DNA from 4 places in the Clostridium sp. CM037 genome. Region 1 is predicted to be linked to each of the others. Evidence: riboswitches for the same ligand, from Rfam matches in the RefSeq annotation. Region 1 holds a riboswitch; each other region holds the start of a gene.
The links. A riboswitch is a leader RNA that binds a small molecule or an ion and turns the genes downstream of it on or off. The one in region 1 is predicted to bind cobalamin.
Positions count from the first base shown of each region.

Region 2: it holds a riboswitch for cobalamin, as region 1 does, so the genes downstream of both, cbiQ (cobalt ECF transporter T component CbiQ) here and ACWJKP_RS04725 (cobyric acid synthase) in region 1, are expected to answer to the same signal.
Region 3: it holds a riboswitch for cobalamin, as region 1 does, so the genes downstream of both, ACWJKP_RS16560 (sirohydrochlorin cobaltochelatase) here and ACWJKP_RS04725 (cobyric acid synthase) in region 1, are expected to answer to the same signal.
Region 4: it holds a riboswitch for cobalamin, as region 1 does, so the genes downstream of both, ACWJKP_RS18045 (YitT family protein) here and ACWJKP_RS04725 (cobyric acid synthase) in region 1, are expected to answer to the same signal.

Region 1 is NZ_CM143650.1:1,005,850-1,009,055, reverse strand. Features, by position in the region: gene cbiB (adenosylcobinamide-phosphate synthase CbiB) at 1-14, opposite strand, end outside; gene ACWJKP_RS04725 (cobyric acid synthase) at 109-1,602, opposite strand; cobalamin riboswitch at 1,738-1,922, opposite strand; gene trmB (tRNA (guanosine(46)-N7)-methyltransferase TrmB) at 2,097-2,750, opposite strand; gene ACWJKP_RS04715 (site-2 protease family protein) at 2,798-3,206, opposite strand, start outside.
Region 2 is NZ_CM143650.1:3,767,491-3,770,696, reverse strand. Features, by position in the region: gene sigG (RNA polymerase sporulation sigma factor SigG) at 51-824, shown strand; cobalamin riboswitch at 994-1,167, shown strand; gene cbiQ (cobalt ECF transporter T component CbiQ) at 1,544-2,395, shown strand; gene ACWJKP_RS18070 (energy-coupling factor ABC transporter ATP-binding protein) at 2,408-3,206, shown strand, end outside.
Region 3 is NZ_CM143650.1:3,449,482-3,452,687, forward strand. Features, by position in the region: gene ACWJKP_RS16555 (pyridoxal phosphate-dependent aminotransferase) at 1-714, opposite strand, end outside; gene ACWJKP_RS16560 (sirohydrochlorin cobaltochelatase) at 784-1,617, opposite strand; cobalamin riboswitch at 1,763-1,947, opposite strand; gene ACWJKP_RS16565 (transposase) at 2,168-3,079, shown strand.
Region 4 is NZ_CM143650.1:3,763,342-3,766,547, reverse strand. Features, by position in the region: gene ACWJKP_RS18060 (energy-coupling factor ABC transporter substrate-binding protein) at 1-225, shown strand, start outside; gene ACWJKP_RS18055 (helix-turn-helix domain-containing protein) at 306-488, shown strand; gene ACWJKP_RS18050 (cob(I)yrinic acid a,c-diamide adenosyltransferase) at 534-1,073, shown strand; cobalamin riboswitch at 1,306-1,493, shown strand; gene ACWJKP_RS18045 (YitT family protein) at 1,693-2,544, shown strand; gene ACWJKP_RS18040 (DUF3842 family protein) at 2,731-3,159, opposite strand.

The DNA of each region.
Region 1 (3,206 bases):
ATTAAATCTATTATGTTCGTCTGAAATAGTATTGCCATTTTAATTCCTCACTATCTTATACTGTTATAATTTTTTAAATAGTTGTTAACTGTCCCTAACTTTTTCTTTTTAACTTTTTCTTTTTATTCCTATGATTTTATAGATTGAATCCATGTCTACATTATCTCTAACTATGTCTGCTAGCTTATCTAATTCTTTTTCTCTTAGATTTTCATAAACCTTAGATTTTTTAGGTTCCATAGCTTTTTTTACCCTTAAAGTATTAATCATATGTTCTCTAAACTCTACTCCATCAAAAACTCCATGAATATATGTACCCATAACATTTCCACCTGCATTTATTGCTCCATCAAAGGATGACGTATCAGAACCATTCTTATCATAGATTTCAAAAAGTGGTTTTGCATTATGACCATATTTACAAATTCCCATATGTATTTCGTAACCATAAGTTTCTATACTAGTATCCCTAATGTTAATGCTACGAGCCTTTACTCTTGTAGTTATTTTCTCATCTTCAAATATTGTGTCTACGTCTAAAAGCTTCATACCCTCTGTTTCTTTTGAATTTCCCTCTAAGCCATTAGGGTCACTTAAGCTATTTCCTAACATTTGATAGCCTCCACAAATACCTAATACGTTACCTTCTACACTATATTGCTGAACCGCTTTTGCAAGTCCCGAATTTCTTAAAGAAATTAAATCATCAATAGTATTTTTTGTTCCGGGTATGATAAGGAGGTCTGGCGTGCCCAATTCTCCTTTAGTTGTAACAAATCTAACTGATACATCTTCTTCAGCCTTTAATGCGTCTAAATCCGTAAAATTCGATATATGTGGAAGCTTTATTACAGCAATATCAATAGGTGCAGTAATTTTTTTGTTAAATTCTACTGCACCATCTTCATCTTCGAGTTCCAATCTAAAATAAGGAACTACCCCTGCACATGGAATATGTATAATATCCTCAATCATTGTAAGTCCTGGCTTTAAGATTTCTAAATCTCCTCTAAACTTATTAATAATAGTGGCTTTAACTCTTTTTTTCTCGGCCTCATTAAGCAAAAGCAAAGTCCCTGCTAGTGACGCAAATACTCCACCCTTATCTATATCTCCTGCGAGTATCACAGGTGCATCTATAAGTTCCGCCATTCCCATATTCACTATATCTCTATCTCTTAAATTAATTTCTGCTGGGCTACCTGCTCCTTCCATTACTATAATATCAAACTTCTTCTCTAATTCTTCAAACTGCTTTTTTAACATGTCTTTGAATTCCAATTTCATATTATGATATTCCATAGCTGTACTATTCCCAAAAACCTTTCCATTAACGATAATTTGGCACTTTTTATCCGAGGTAGGTTTTAATAAAATCGGATTCATATATACCTCTGGCTCCAATCCTGCCGCATAGGCTTGAAGCACCTGCGCACGTCCCATTTCTTTCCCATCCAATGTAATATAAGAATTCAATGACATATTCTGTGACTTAAAAGGACATACTGAAAACCCATCTTGCACAAAAATTCTGCAAAGTGCTGTTACTAATATGCTTTTTCCTACTGATGAAGCGGTTCCTTGAACCATTACTTTAGCCATTACTATTTCTCCTTTCTTCCTACTTGTATTCTTCTTTGGCACACAACAAAAAAACAGCAAGCTTGCGCACCTGCTGTTATGTACAAATTTTTCATTGCACTAACTTGAATTCTACAGTTCTTTCCCGCCGAAAGCTTAATATTACTAATTTAGGCAGGTCTCCTGGCTCTTGATACGCTTTCTCTTATCACTTTCCCTTTCAGGTAGTTATAAAAGATTTTCTCTCAATTACAGTAGCGGGGGCTGCTGTGGAATTACACCACATTCCCTTTTCACCTTACTAATCATCTACTAAAGTAACTTAATCCACTTTAGTGGCTGATTAATAAAAGGCACCTAAACAAATCTATTCATTTTTAACTAATATAATTCATAAGTTTCATTTTTAAAATTTTCAATTTAATACATTTCTATGTAATTAAGTTTATAGCATTATGTTAATCCTGTCAATAAATAAGAATCTAAAATGCTTAAGTCTCATATGGTTAAATTCGCTAAATTAATTTTGCTTGTAGAAACATAGCTTGTTTCCCTATTTCTGTGAATTTAGCTTCATATTCTGTAACTACATTATCTTTAAAATCACTCTTATGCAAATCATAGGTCGAAAATAATATTTCAAACCCACACTCTTTGAAATAGTCTACTGATTCTTCGAATAGCTCTGTATCATCTGTTTTGAACCAAACTTCAGATCCCGGTTTTAAGAATTTCTTATAGCTCGTCAAGAACTTAGTATGAGTTAATCTTCTTTTATTATGTCTGTCTTTTGGCCAAGGATTACAAAAATTTATATAAATTCTGCTTATCTCATCTTTTGCAAACACATCATCAATAAGCATAATGTTCATTGGCATAAGACGTACATTTATGTCTTGTGCTCCTTCAATTTCTCTTACTTCTATTACTTTTCTAAGGGCAAATACCAGAACCTCATCTTTTAAATCAATGCCTACAAAATTGATATCAATATCTCTCCTGGACTTTTCTGATATAAATCTACCTTTACCGCAACCTAGTTCTAGATGGATTTCATTATTATTTTTAAATTCTTCATTCCATTTTCCTTTGTGATCATATTGGTCAGTTATTACAATATGACTAGTTTCCAGCTCTGGTCTAGCCCAATATTTTTTTCTTAAGCGCATATGTTTTTCTCCTTACATTTATAATTTTTATGAAATTTACTTTTTATTTAAAACATCCCTGCAATATTTAAAAACTGTTTAAATAACCATAACCCTGGCGCTTGCACGATATAAGTAAAAACTGATTGTCCACCAGGTAATATAGGCAATATTAACACCATAAATATTAAGAATTGATACCTATAAATTGTATCTGGTAAATTGTAAAAAAACTTTGGGAACAAATCTCTAACTATATGAGATCCATCAAATCCCGGTATTGGCACTAAATTAAGAAAAAACAAAATACAATTTAGGTACCCTGTAATTATTAAAATTTGGCTAATAATAGTATATAATCCACCATGAATTGGTGGAAATTTCGAAAATAACACAGTAAGAATTGCAAATACAAACCCTAGAATTAGATTAGCAATTGGGCCTGCAACTGAAACTTTCAAATCATCCTTATAATAG
Region 2 (3,206 bases), 1.5 Mb from region 1:
CCATAAGGACATAATTTAGAAGCAATTACTCTGAAGGGAATGATGACCTTATGGTATTCAATAAAGTAGAAATATGTGGTGTAGATACTTCAAAATTACCCGTACTAAAAGAAAAGGAAATGAAAGAGCTACTATTTAGGATACAAAATGGTGAGTATGAGTGTAGAGAAAAATTTATTAAAGGAAATTTAAGATTGGTTTTAAGTGTGATAAAGCACTTTAATAATCGAGGAGAAAACGTAGATGATTTATTTCAAGTAGGCTGTATTGGTTTAATGAAGTCCATTGATAATTTTGATCTAAGTCTAAATGTTAGATTTTCAACATATGCAGTTCCTATGATTATTGGGGAAATAAGAAGATATTTAAGAGATAATAACTCAATAAGAGTTAGTAGATCATTAAGGGATATTGCATATAAAGCATTACAAGTTAGGGACAGATTGGTGAATCAAGACAATAAAGAGCCTACTGTAGCTGAAATAGCAAAAGAATTAGAATTACCAAGGGAAGATGTAGTGTTTGCTTTAGATGCTATACAAAATCCTGTATCTTTATTTGAACCTATTTATCACGCTGGTGGAGATGAAATTTATGTAATGGATCAAATAAGTGACACCAAAAATTTAGATGATAATTGGCTTGAAAATATATCGATTAAAGAGGCAATGAAAAAATTAAATGTTAGAGAAAAGTTAATCTTAAATTTAAGGTTCTTCGATGGAAGAACTCAAATGGAAGTAGCAGGTGAAATAGGTATATCCCAAGCTCAAGTTTCTAGACTGGAAAAAACTGCATTAAAGCACATGAGAAAGTACGTATAGGGTCCCCTAGTGGGTCCCTTTTTTTACTGTAGCATTAATTTGAGAAAATAGTATAATGTATTATTTTGTGAAAATTTGAAAAATATTATCTTTTTACAACTAAAGTAGTTGATTTTTTGTAATAATAAGGCTACTATATAATGAGTACATGTGTGAAAGAACTATAAAAATTAAATAATAAAATATAGGTTTAAATTAATTAAAAGGGAATCAGGTTAAAATCCTGAACTATCTCGTAGCTGTAATAGATGAATTTAAGTGCATTATGCCACTCGAAAACGGGGAAGGCGCGCTTAAATAATGATTCTTGAGTCAGAATACCGGCCCATATTTTCGCACTACAAACTCTACGAGTGATAGAGAGGGCTTTATAATGAAAATTTGTTTGTTGATTTTATATGATTAAGCATATTTTTGAATCGTTTCCTTCTAACGCTTTAGTTAGAAGGCTTTTTGTTTTGTAGACAGGCCTATACTACAAATTGTCAAAACGAACCTAAACATCATTAGGTAGAATATCATCGTTTTCGCCGGGTGCTTCAATGCGATTATAGTTACATTATCTGGCCTTAGATTTTTAAATCAGATTGTAGGTGTAATTGTTTACTATGCTTCATCTATTTTTATTATTCTAAAATCTCCCAGAATGCTGCCATGGGGTGAAAATTCAAAGGAGATGTGAAATGGGAAAAATTATTATTTTATGTGCCATTTTTCTAATGGTGGGCTTTTTCTTCAAATGGAAAAAAGGGGATGGGACACATCATCATCATCACCATGGAACCGGACATAAACACGGCGAAGGGTTTTCAATTGATTTTTATGCTTATACCTCTAAAATCAGACACTGGAATGCTACTTTTAAAGTATCTCTTTCTGTTGTGATACTGATTCTTTGCATTGTATTGGAAAATCCCTATGTATCCGTTGTGGTCATTATTGCAATGGGCTATCTGACCATTGTAAAAGGAGATCTTCCAGTAAACGAATACTTGTCAATACTGGCGATTCCAATCATCTTTATCCTCCTTGGCACTTTTACAATTGCTATTGATTTTTCAAAGCAGCCAATGGGGCAGTATAACCTGTATCTTGGCTTCTGCTATGTGTTTACTTCTCAGGCAAAGCTTAAGGAAGTGGCATTTTTGATTCTGAAAGTTTTTGCAGCTATCAGTGCCCTACAAATGATGACACTGTCAACTCCGTCCTCCGAGATTATATATGTGCTTCGAAAGGCACATGTTCCAAAGCTTATTGTAGAGCTGATGAACCTCATTTACCGTTATATTTTCATTTTAATGGATGTCTATACTAAAATGAAAAATTCCGCAGAATCCCGTCAGGGCTACTGTGATTTTAAGACTTCATGCTATACATTTGGAAGCATTGCAAGCAATATGCTGGTTATTTCGTTGAAAAAGGCAAACGATTATTATGATGCAATGGAGGCCAGATGCTATGATGGGGATCTTATATTTTTGGAGGAAGATAAAAAGGTAGAGACAATACAGATTGCCTCTGCGGTAGCATTTATAAGTTTTTTGATTCTGATATGGGGCGTTACAAGATAGAAAGGAGCGATTATGGGGAAATCAATATTGAAGGTCGAAGATCTATACTACGTCTACGGAAATGGCAAGTCTGCATTGGACGGCGTAAGTGTGGATATCAATGAAGGTGAGAAAATCGCTGTTATTGGTTCTAATGGATCCGGAAAATCTACATTTTTCTTGAACATAAACGGTGTATTTACACCTGAACAGGGAAAAATAATTTACCGGGGTACTGTCGTTAATAAGAAGAATTTAAAAGGACTTAGAAAAAATATCGGGATTGTTTTTCAAGATGCGGACAATCAAATAATCGCATCTACAGTTAGGGCAGAAGTTGGATTCGGGCCAATGAATTTAAAGCTTCCAAGAGAGGAAGTACTCAAGCGAGTTGAGGAAGCACTGGCATACATGAACATATCAGATTTCAAGGATCGTCCGCCACACTATTTGAGTGGCGGTGAAAAGAAGCGAGTCACCATTGCGGGCATAATTGCTATGAAATCAGAAATCATTATCTTTGATGAACCGACTGCATCACTTGATCCTTTAAATGTACTGATACTAGAAGAAGTTTTGGATAAGCTTGGTTCGGAGGGCAAGACAATGCTCATTTCCACCCATGATGTAGATTTCGCATATCGATGGGCGGAGCGAGTCCTTGTATTCTGCCAAGGAAAAATTATCGCAGATGGAACACCATTAGAAATTTTCCAAAACACAGAAATTTTAAAACAAGCAAATCTAAAACAGCCAACCGTGATGGAGATATATGAATTGCTTGTAGAAAAACATCTGCTGGAAGATACTAGTGCCTATCCGAAAAGTACGC
Region 3 (3,206 bases), 1.8 Mb from region 1:
TAATAGGTCTACGTTACTACTTATTCCATACCCAAACCTTATACCAGGCATCGCAAAAAATTTGGTTAATGCTCTTATTATAAATAAACATTTGTATGTTTTAACTTTTTCACTGAAACTGTGCTGTGAATCTCCAGTAAATTCTATAAAAGCCTCATCTATTATTATGACTTTGTCGTTACATTCACAATATTCAAGAATTTTTTGAAACTCAGCCTTATTTATGATATTGCCATTGGGGTTATTTGGATTACCTAAAACCACACCTTCTACACTCTGTAATCTATTAAGAATATCCTCATAATCATAGAAAAGTTCAGCATATTCATGCTTTAATAAGGTATTCTCATTAATCTTCTCTTTTAAATAAGAATACTCTATACTACAATTCCACTTTTTAGCATCAATTTCGTACTCTACAAAAGATGGCACCACAATTAGTAGATTTTTATGACAAGCTATAACTAAGTCAATTATTTCTGCAGCCCCATTTCCTAAAACAAAATATTCTTTTGGGCAATCAATGTATTCTTTTAATTCTTTCAATACCTCCCTATATTGAATATCTGGATATCTTGTTAAAGCATCTACGGCTTCACTAATGTTATCAGTGAAACTTTTAGGAACCCCTAATGGATTAATATTAGAACTGTAATCTATTAATTCTCGCCCCTCAAGTAATCCATTAGTATAAACATCTCCACCATGTATCATCGAATACCTTCCTTTCTACTTGTAACTCTCATCTACCGTACTTTAGTTACTTATAACTTACGAAGAATTTTAATTTCCCTTATGTGTTTTCCCTACATTCTTAAACTTTTCATTAATTACATCATTAATGTGCTGTATATAAATGTCTTGAACGTCACTATTTTCTCCTAACCCATGCAGATATATTTTAACTTTAAACCCTTTTGCCTCTAAAATACTCTTCCAGGAGTCCTCTGCATCTCCCGCCATGTCATTCTTGGCATGATCTCCTGCTACGAGCAGTAGTGGCATTAAAGTGACTTCGCTAATACTCTGAGTAGTAACATTAGGTATTACTCTTTCCAAAGTTGGATACCCTTCCACGGTTGCTACATGTACATTGTTAAAACCTCTATCCCTTAAAACGCTTTCAAAACAGCAATATACTGCATTTGCAATATGGTTTGTACCATGCCCCATCAAAATTACTGTATCCATTGGTTGCAATTGCTTTGATAGAGCATCCACCATTATTGAGTAATCATCTGGCACGCCTGCTTCTTCTCCCTTAAAACATAAAAGAGGTCTTCCTATTAAGATATTTTTAAATGCTTTACATTCTTTGTATCTATTAACTACATTATTTATATAATCAAATTCTACTCCAGGAATAACATGCAAAGGCTGAACAATTACCTCATTATATCCTTCGCTTTTTAACTTTTCCAAAGCTTCTTCTGGAGTATCTACATGAATATTATCCCTATTCTTAAGTACCCTAAGAATAATATGTGAAGTAAATGCTCTTCTTATATCATAATCTTCAAAAGTATGTCTTATTTTATCTTCTATTGCATCGATAGTTACTTTTCTTGCATCTTCATGTGTTGTTCCAAAACTTACAATTAAAATTGCCTTCTTCATTTCGATCATCCACCTTGCTAAATATTTTCCGAAATCTATCATAACATTTACATATAATGCTTTTTAAAACAAAAAAAATAGTACGCATACGATAGCGACTACTTTTTAATTAATCCATAATTAAATAGTTCTTTCCCTCCGAAAGCTTGTTAACATCATTTAGGCAGGTCTCCTGGCTCTTGATTCTTCCTTTAATTATCCTTCCTCATTTTTAATTTACGAAGTAGCATTTAAAAGTTTTTCATCAATTACAGTAGCGGGGGCTGCTGCGGATTTAAACCGCATTCCCTTTTCACCTATTTCAAGGCACCTAAAATCATATTCAATTCTCTATTAATTCTAGTTTATTATATTTAAGCCGTACTGTCAATATTTAGAGTGTCTCCTTAGTTTAATAGGCAAAAAAATAATTCAGAAAAATAATTAGAATAATTAGGGACGATTAACAACTATTTAAATTATTTATATATATATTAGCTTAAGATTATGAATATCATCCCGATTCATAGGCAATAATTCAAATAAAAATCTATGAGGAAGGGTGATTTTAATGCCAAGAAAGGCAAGAGAAAAAACAGATGACTCGATATTTCATATTATGTGCAAAAGTATCAGCGAAATAAATTTATTCAAGGATGATGAGGATAAGAACAAGTATTTATCACTTGTAAAAAAGTATAAATATCTCTATAATTTTAAAATCTACGGTTACTGTCTTATGGATAACCATTCTCATTTAATGATTGATGCTAATGGTACTGATATATCAAAGGTAATGCATGGAATAAATTTTTCTTATGCAATGTACTTTAATAAAAAATATAAAAGGGAAGGACATCTTTTTAAGGATAGATTTAAGAGTAAAATAGTTAATAATGAACGATATTTGAAGACTTTATCTCTATATATACACAATAATCCTACGGATATAGATGAATATAAAAATTGTCCTGAAAAATATGCTTTTTCTAGTCTAGCCATATTTTTAGGAAAAAGACATGATTCTTTTAAATTAGTTGATTATGGATTTATTATGAGCTCTTTTGGTAATAGCCTAAAAAGTGCAAGAAAGAATTACTATAATCTTGTCTTTCTCTGTAATGGAGAAAAATTAAAACACGAAATAGAATTTAAAGATGAAAAATCAGAGTATAAATGTGAACGAAAAATACTTGTAAGGAACTTTAAGCCAGAAGATATAATAGAATTTATAGCGTCAAAGATGAATGTATCAAAGACTCATCTTTATATGAAGTACAGCAGAAAGCTTGTACGGGCAAAAGCCTTAACCGTTATTCTAATGAGGAGCCTCTGTAATTTTAAATCTAGCGATATATCCAGCACTCTTGGAAACATTACACAGTCTAGAGTATCAAAATTAAGCACTATTGGCATCGAATTAATTGGAACAGAAGAAAAATATGAGAATATTATCATGGATTTTATTAAACGTTATGCTTAGTAATAATTTATTAATATAATCTTCAATATTATGATTAATAACTTAATGACAATCATTAAAATTCATTCTAATTATTTATTTTAACCTACCTATTTATTAAATCTGTTATATTAAATAAAAAAAATTA
Region 4 (3,206 bases), 1.5 Mb from region 1:
TCAGATGATGCAGGAAGCAAAGTGGTTTCCGAGATTACAGGTACCGAGTATAAGCCTTGGTTTGAACCTGTTATGGAAACTTGGATTGGTGGAGAATTACCAGGCGAAATTGAGAGTTTACTCTTTTGTCTACAGACAGGTATAGGAGTTGGTGTTCTATTCTTTTTCCTGGGAAGATTCGTAGAGAGAACTAAAAAAGAAAATCAGGGGAATAAAACTGAATAATGATTTTCCAGCCTTATAGAATACCTTTCTATAATTATACACAGTTAACTCTACGAGAGATAGGGAGGTGTTTTCAAAATATGGTGGTAAATGTAGAAAAGAAGTTCGAGTTGGTTAGCTATATGGCTGATATTGAAAAGGGAATTATTGAAAAAACACTGAATAAAAACGAAAACAATGTTAGCAAAATATCAAGAGAATTAAGTATTTCAAGACAAGATTTGCAATATGAAATAAAAAAATATAAGATAACCCTGAGATAATAAAGCATATGTATGCATATGCTAAAACAAGGAGAAATGAATATAATGGGGAAATTAAAAAATGGATATGTTCAAATTTATACGGGGAATGGCAAGGGTAAAACGACTGCAGCTGTAGGAATAGCTGTACGTGCAGCAGGAAATGGATATACTGTATTTATGGTACAGTTTTTGAAGGGAAGTAAAACTGGTGAAATTGAAAGTGCAAAAAAATTGGCTCCCTTTTTTAATATATTTAGGTTTGAGAAAAAAAGAGGTTTTTTTTGGACATTAAATGCAGAGGAAAAAAATGAATTAAAAGAAGAAGTACAAAAGGGGTATGAATTTTGCAGGGAAGCATTAAAAGAAGAAAAATGCGACATACTTATCATGGATGAGGTAATGGGAGCATTGAACAATCAACTAATAAGTGAAGAACAACTACTAGAATTAATGGAGAATAAACCTGCTAATATAGAATTGATTTTAACAGGGAGAGACGTACCTAAAGCTATAATAGATAAAGCGAATCTTGTAACTGAGATGAAGGATATTAAACATTATTTTAACGAAGGAATACCATCTAGAGAGGGTATAGAGTTTTGATTATAACCACCTCAAATTTTAAAATTAAGTTAATAATATTTAGAGTTTGAAGGGGGAATTATTATGAATATGTACAAAAACTTAGGCAAAGAATTTATTGTCAATATAACGGGAAATAGAAAAGCCGATAGGGTTATTGTGGAAGAATTTAATAAAAACTCTGTTACTAAATAAAGCTCAATTAAAAAAGGTTTTATGGAAGAGATTAAAAGAAACTTTTAAATGAAAGTAATTTAATATCGAATTTAAAGGTATGAGATGTTTTGCATTTCATTTAAAAGGGAACCAGGTGAAAAGCCTGAACGGTCCCGCCGCTGTAATGGTGAGAAGCTCTAAATTATACCACTGACAATTTTGCTGGGAAGGATTAAAGCGACTGTGATCCAAAGTCAGAAGACCTGCCTTTATTAATACACCAAGAACGCTACGAGTGATAGGGGGTGTGACGTATATTTGTATGAAAATGCATTTTAAATTTTGCGTTTTTTACAAATATGGTTGGTATTATTATCAAGCCCTTAGCATAAATGCTAAAGGGCTTAATTTTTCGTTGAGAAAGAAATTATGATTATTTTATAGAGGATAGGTAATACAATTGATAATTATAAGGAGGCATATTATGCAAACAAAGATAAAGGAATTTGCGCTTATAAACATAGGAATGTTTATGGTATCAGCAGGTTTATATTTCTTTTTAATGCCAAATAATTTAGCGACAGGTGGGGCGAATGGATTAGCAATAGTTATAAATAAATTTACAGGGGGGTTATCCGTAGGTTGGATAATGATGATAATAAACCTTATTTTGTTTGTAATAGCATTTATTGCTATCGGAAAGAGTTTTGGTGGGAAAAGTGTGTATGCAAGCTTTGGTGTAGGAGGTATTATAATTGTATTTCAAAAGTTTATACCTATTAATAATTCAATTACAGGAGATATTTTACTGGAACTTATATTTGGAATACTAATATCGGGAATAGGTACAGCGATAGTATTTAATCAAAATGCTTCAACAGGGGGGACAGATATATTAGCTAAGATATTAAATGAATTTTTCCATATAAATTTAGGAAAAGGAGTTTTAATGTGTGATTTAATTATAATTTTAATGGCGGTTTTTGCCTTTGGAATTAAGCTATCATTATATGCAATGCTTGGAGTTATAATTAATGGTTTTCTTATTGATCACATCATAGATGGAATAAATGTGTGCAAAGAAGTTACAATTATAAGTAATAACAGCGATAAGATAAGAAAATATATAAGAGAAAAGCTAGATAAAACATCTACTGTATATAACGGAGTAGGGGATTTTTCAGATGAGAGTAAAGAAGTTGTTGTGGTTATAGTAGGAAGAAGGGAGTTTATAACACTTAAAAAATTCATAAAATTTGTTGATAAGGATGCTTTTGTAACAGTGAATAATATTTATGAAGTCTTTGGATACGGGTTTAAATCCTTAAAACATTAAATAAAAATTTTAGATAGCTAATAGAGCGGATTAACAAAATTTATGCCATGAAAGCAGGCAAGATTGTTAGTTATGGAATACCAACAGAAGTCTTAACCCAAGAATTAATAAAGTCTTTGTATGAGTCAGATGCTAAAATTACAGAGGATAAAGAACTGGTATTTTAAATATTATGTATAAACCTTCTTATATAAAATGATATTTTATATTACTTTTTATATCAAGTACAATCTCTTCAATTATATCCTTGATTTGCATATTCCTTGTGCCTGGTATATAAATACCATGTTTTTGTAGTGGAAGTATATATTTAGTACAATCCATATTAAATATTGATGTGGCAATCATGTGGGTAATTTCACCGTTAATGCCACCACTACATATTATTCCAATTGGACCGATTATACTATCGATTTTATTTTTCTTGCAAAATGAGCAAATTGATTCCTCTCCACTTATACCAATATTTGCACCAGCTCTTACCATATTTGAACAAGCAAATGCATTTGTACCAAGTGCAACAATATAGATATCTAGGTCAATTTCTTTACGAATTTTTTTTATGATTGTTTGACCAAGACCTGCCCCTTGTGCGTCTATTACAGCTATTTTCATGGTGAACCTCCAAAAAATAAAATTTATAATATAATGAAATCTATTTT